DNA from 2 places in the Peribacillus sp. TE19612 genome. Region 2 is predicted to be linked to the other one. Evidence: riboswitches for the same ligand, from Rfam matches in the RefSeq annotation. Region 2 holds a riboswitch; the other holds the start of a gene.

The links. A riboswitch is a leader RNA that binds a small molecule or an ion and turns the genes downstream of it on or off. The one in region 2 is predicted to bind cyclic di-GMP.
Region 1: linked by a shared signal. The riboswitch ahead of sinI (DNA-binding anti-repressor SinI) and the one ahead of ACZ9AO_RS04580 (anti-repressor SinI family protein) in region 2 are both predicted to bind cyclic di-GMP.

What each region holds. Positions count from the first base shown of each region.
Region 1 covers NZ_JBWCCL010000015.1:24,962-28,115, forward strand. The annotation lists gene secA (preprotein translocase subunit SecA) at 1-534, opposite strand, end outside; gene ACZ9AO_RS22195 (helix-turn-helix domain-containing protein) at 954-1,277, shown strand; gene sinI (DNA-binding anti-repressor SinI) at 1,425-1,565, opposite strand; cyclic di-GMP riboswitch class I at 1,596-1,680, opposite strand; gene hpf (ribosome hibernation-promoting factor, HPF/YfiA family) at 2,328-2,885, opposite strand; gene fliT (flagellar protein FliT) at 3,138-3,154, opposite strand, start outside.
Region 2 covers NZ_JBWCCL010000002.1:270,729-273,882, reverse strand. The annotation lists gene ACZ9AO_RS04595 (VanZ family protein) at 295-777, opposite strand; gene ACZ9AO_RS04590 (YwzD family small protein) at 774-905, opposite strand; gene ACZ9AO_RS04585 (hypothetical protein) at 1,519-1,782, opposite strand; gene ACZ9AO_RS04580 (anti-repressor SinI family protein) at 1,784-1,888, opposite strand; cyclic di-GMP riboswitch class I at 1,907-1,990, opposite strand.

The DNA.
Region 1 (3,154 bases), on a different contig from region 2:
ATTATTCGTACTGTACGTAATGTCGGCATTATACGCTGCCTGCTTTTCTTCTTTAGAATGACTGTTCAAATTCAACCCGACGGTCAAACCGAGGAAATCATACAATACACCCATTTCGGTGGCATCACGGTGTGCCAAGTATTCATTGACAGTAACGACATGTACACCTTTACCGGTAAGCGAGTTTAAATAAACCGGCATCGTGGATGTTAAGGTTTTACCTTCCCCTGTTTTCATCTCGGAGATATTTCCATCATGAAGGGATGCCCCACCCATGATCTGAACACGGTAAGGATATAAGCCCAGAGCACGCTTTGCCCCTTCACGCGCAACCGCAAAAGCCTCTACAAGCAAATCATCAACGGTTTCCCCATTTTGATAACGCTCTTTAAACTCATCCGTTTTGGAACGCAACTGTTCATCCGATAGCGCAGCAGTCTCATCAGCCAGCGCTTCGACCTGATCGGCGATTTTTTCTAAACGTTTGATTTCTCGCTTATTCGGATCAAAAACTTTATTTAATATATTAAGCATTCAATAACGCTCCTCTATTATGGTAATGATCGTTCAATGACAAAATTCATATAAGTAAGAAGAAACACACCTTCTATTATTACTAATGCACGCTTAATTTTACCACTTCTGTCATAGAGGTACAACTTCATGTCACTTCCCTGGTATAGACCTGAATGCAATTCTTGCGAAAAACAATGGATAAATGAGGAGTAAAACTGTTAAAATAGGAGGAAGTATAAAAAATATGTTGCAAACTCCCCACTATTCCATAAGCAAATGTGAATTATCCATAACCTTCCATCACTAGATGCTGTGTCCTCTCTAGAGATAGCATGTCATGGTAATCCAACCTTACAGGCGTCATGTTTTGAATGATAAGGTGGGCTGCCGAAACTTATTAGCGGAAGATAAATAGAACATGTTTCGAGGTGGTATTGATGATTGGTGAACGTGTAAAAAAACTGCGAGAAGAAAAGAAAATGTCGATGACTGAACTTGCCGATAAAGCGGGTGTTGCAAAGTCTTATTTAAGTTCGCTCGAGCGGAACTTACAAACGAATCCTTCTATTCAATTTCTTGAAAAAATCTCCTCCGTACTTAACATCCCTGTTGATGCCCTGCTTTACGATGCACCAAATAAGGAAACCTTGGACAATGACTGGATGAAAATCGTTGAGGAAGCCATGAATTCGGGTGTCTCAAAACAACAATTCAGGGAATTCATCGAGTTTAATAAATGGAGAAAAGATAAAGAAGAGTAGAGTGGTAGTGCACTAGTTTACTTACATAATTTGAAGAATACAGTTTGAAAAAGCTATACTCACAAGAATCTCAAGGAAGAATAAACCCTATAAACAGCTATGAATCGAACCACTGTTTATAGGGATGTTCTCGAATTTGTTCGGAACCTATTTTCCATCGTTCTCCTCAAATGTTGCCTCAAGGCTTTCCCGTTTAAAAAAAGCAATGATTTCCTCTTTTTTGAAACCCAAGCTTCTTGCTTCTGAAATCAATTTCACCCATTCTTGATCCATTTCCACATTAGCCACCTCTTCTACCTCCTAAAATACTCTTGTATTTCAGGCAGACCAGCCATCATAGTCAAAGGACCTTAGACCTGTGCCTTTGCGCCCTCATTTTTCAAGGAGTTTGCCTTTGTCGTGGTATTTATTACCAAATACACTACCTATAATCATATTATAACGGATACGTACTCCATATATTGCTATTTTATGTCGGTAATCCACATAAATGCAAAAACTTTTATCCGACAAAATATTACAATATTAAGAAAATTCGAAGTTCAGGTGATTTTTCATAGACTAATTCAACTTCGTTTTCTTGTATAATAGTAAATATTACTCTGCTTAAAATTTCGTTGGGGTGTATTGATTCTCTCGATTGTATGTGCATCGTGGGCTTTTTGCGCAGTTAAATCCTCACCGCAGGTCGGGCAAAGCCACTTTCCATATTCCGCACTGCTAAAAGAAGCCCTATGGCATGTATGGCAATTCTTTCGATACAAATAATCCAACCCCCTCTGCACCTTGATCAAATTGTTTTTTTATAAATAACTTATTGTTCTCTTTAAAGAACCAACAATTCGAGTATAGTGCAAAAGATAGGGGTATTTGAATAGGTAAAATTAACTATTTATCTTAATGAAGAACAAATAGTGCTCTCTTAAGTGAACTTTCGTGTGTTTTAGAGAACAAAAGAAGCAATCATTTTTTACGTTTCAAACGGATTCTATCAACATGCAAAAAGCACAACCCAGAGGCTGGGCTGTGCTTTTGATCTTAGAATAATAATTAACTAGGTTCAATCAATCCATAGCGTCCATCTTTTCGGCGGTACACTACGTTTGTTGTATTAGTATCCGCATTCGTGTAAACGAAGAAACTGTGACCAAGCATATTCATTTGTAAAATCGCTTCTTCACTGTCCATTGGCTTTAAATCAAAGCGTTTATTGCGGACCACTTCAATATCATTATCGTCTTCGAATTCATCCACCACTTCGTCAGCTTCCGTATTGAAGGCGAATGCATCGGGTGTAGTCGATAGATTGTTTCGGAACTTGCGATTGACCTTCGTTTTATGTTTACGAATTTGGCGTTCAAGCTTATCATTGATCAAGTCAATGGCAGCATACATATCCGCATTTTCCTCTTCAGCGCGAAGAACCAAATTCTGCATGGGAATCGTCACTTCGACCTTTGATGTATTATTGTTCACTTTTAAATTGACTAACACATTTGCATCTGGTGTATTGTTAAAATATCGTTCTAACTTGCCAATTTTCTTTTCGACGTATTCTCGAATTGCTGGAGTTACCTCAATGTTTTCACCGCGTACGTTGTAATTCATAAAGTGAGTCCTCCTTAAATTAAGACTATACAGTTAGATTCTACAATACCCCTCCGGTTCCTTTTAGAAACACATCATGAAATATGTCGAAATAATGAAACAATTGTCGGAAGGTTTGGAAAGGGTTGATGTCTGCCCTAGCTTCATTATATCAAATGCTATGCTAGAAAGAAAAAATTAAGCCTATTTTATTTACAGAAAATTTAAAAATATTTAACATAAAAACCGTATGGACTCCAAAAGGTAAGGAAATCAATTTCTTTTATCAT
Region 2 (3,154 bases):
TCATTTCAGAACTTAACAATTCCCCAGGACTTCCCGAACTCCGCTTCACTTTCATACTGATATAATTCTTCAACCACGCTTTTTGATCCGCTGGGAAAAAGAAAAATGATACAGGCTCCTGCAGCTAAAACCACAAGAATAGCCGTCAATACTCCTATTGGAATCTTATTTTGTCTCCTCACCACCCTTACAGGTTATGTATCATTAATATATATAATGGAAAACCATAAAAAAGAAGCATGTTGACAAACATGCTCCTTAAGTAGTATATATATCGGAAATGATTTCTTAGATTCATTGACGCCTTCTCCTTCGATACCAGAAAAGAGAAAAGAAGATTCCCAGCAAACCGCCAAACGTATCCAATATGACATCTTGCCACAAGGGAGTTCGGCCACCGGTTAGTTTTTGATGCAGTTCGTCTGCACTCGCATATAAAAGGACACATAAAAGAGCGCCTGAAAACGAAAGAACAGGCTTCTTCACAAAACGGCCCCAAACACGATACATCAATAATCCAAACACAAAAAAGATAAAAAGATGGGCACCCTTCCGAAGAAAAAACTCCAAAAAGCCATTTACTCCAGCTGTTTGGGCACTCACCTCAACCCCTCCATACATGAATGAAATGCCACTCAGCTTATCATACCAATATGGCGTATTGAACTGCGTTAAAAAAGGGGAAATACTTTGCTCCTCATATGTCTGCGAGGAAAAAAAGAAGATGACCATTGCCCATGAAACGAGCAAAATAAGGATGAAGTATCTACGAATCATATACTATCAGGTTGTTCAATGATCCCGCTTAATTTCTCCTTAATCTCTTCCACAAGTTCATTTACAGTAACATCTTGTCCAGACTCACCCTTGGCAAAAGTGTCTTTTAAAATATCAAAAAAATCCATTCGAAATTTCCACTCCAATATTTAATTGAGCCACCATTTCATACTGTTGTCCTAATCCTTTTTTCAAAAATAAGGAATATAGCTCATTTATTTGATAATCACATATATAGTAGGGATTGGCAAGCGGATTCTACTATATTATCAGAAAAGTAACTAAAGTTTAACATTCCTTTAATATTCAAGGGAAGGAATACTACTAGTGAATATGTGAGATAAAAAACAAAAAAGGACCGATTCTTCAGTCCTTTCGATACCCATATTATGATTGTCCCATAAAATATGTCATTAATGAAATCAAAACTAATGTAATGGTAATATAAGTGCCAATAAAAATTTTCTTACTTCTCTGTTTCTTTTCATAAACTTCCTCGAACGTAATGAATTTGTTTTTTGTCTGACATCGCCTTTTACGAAGTCCCTTTGCTTGATCTCTATAATTTAGTATCGGCACATAACCAAAAACTTTTAGGTATTATTAACTATTTTTTATAGGTTATATTTCTTATTTTTATAGCAGGTTACGACTAAAGCATTATGTATACTAACTAGGTTCTATGATCATCCTGTTAAATCCTGCCTAGGTATCATTTTAATATTTAAATTTATTAAGCGCTTACTTTATAAAATTCATGATTATTTTTATCCAACCGCAAAATGCCAACCATAACGGTACACTGAATAAAGTTCCCCACATTAATCCCTTCAAAAAGGCAATAGGTACATCCATAATAAAAATCCCCCTCAATAAGGTTGCATTTTTATTATTTTCGCCAAGTTCTTTATTCTGGATACCTTTTAAGTTAATGAAAACAAAAAAAGAAGACTGTATAACAGCCTTCCCTAACATAATTTTTATCCCCTGATTTGCGTTTTCCATTTCATTTTCCTTTTATGAACTCTCGCACTTCTTCAATAGATAATCCTAGATTTTTAGCCTCTAAAACTAGATAAACCCATTCTTCCCGTTCATTGTTAGCTTCCATGATAAACCCCACCCAGCTTGTGGTAACACAGCCGTCTTAGCATGTAGCCTTAGACCTGTAATTTTGCGTCCCTACTTTTCAATAGGTTTGCCTTTCTCAAGAATATTTTACATTATTATTAACCAAGATTAATAAATCTCTTGAATCCTATTTCCATGGTACTAAATAAACCATCTTTCCCTAAAACATTTCCCCTTAATTAAAACTATATTAATGTTAATTATACTTAAAAACGTAATAATAGCACTTAATACTATTCGTATTTTTATGTCATTTTTCAACATCTTTCATCAAAAAGTGACATTACAATGTAAAAACACTGGTATAATGCGCTTTCTTTACAACTCTTTTATTAATAATAGATTTATAATAGCATAAAAAAGCTGAATTTACTATTTTACAAAAATATTCTTTCGAAATAAGCGTGCTAAGTGATTCAATTTTAATTTATTTACCCTAAGAAAAAAAGCCAGCATTACAAACCATAATATGGCTGTAACCTGACTGTTTCGTGAACTTCAAATATTTTTGGTCAAACCGAGAAATAACAATCACCATTGAAAACTTAAAAACGTTCCCCACAATAGTCCCAAAACAAGAACTGCTGAAAATAAAAGATCATCTCTTTTATAGTAGTTTTAGACTTTTAGCTCCTTAGACTATCCATTTCGCCAAAGGAGAGCTCACTGTATATTTACTCATTCACCTTCTTAACAAAAAAGGGCCTGATTTCTCAGTCCTATTACGTATTTCCAAGAAAAAAAGTCAATAAAGAAATCAAAATTAAAATAATAGTAATATAAGACCCAATAAAAATTTTCTTACTTCTTTCTTTCTTTTCATGAGCTTCCTCAAACGTAATAAACTTGTTTTTTGACATCAAATTCTCCTTGTGTTTTGATGGCGCTTACATCGACTTCTGCGAAATCCCTTTGCTTGATCTTCATATTAAAGTATCGTCAAATCAGAAAAAATATTAACTGTATTATTCACTATTTTTATACTGAGCTAGATTTAATAAATTAATATCTGATCTTTATCATATAGTTTACTATAAATCTACAAAATATATTAATTCAAAATCTTCCATTATACCCAAAAGTCTTTTATATCAAGATAATAATACTTAAACAGTTTGTAGTTGATTAGAAAACAGTTCATAAAAAAGAAGGCTGATTAACAGCCTTCCCCATGTGACATATTCTTATATTTTCCTTTGATATGATGACTTATCTAGTTCTGTTCTCTCACTTTAACCTTCTTCTA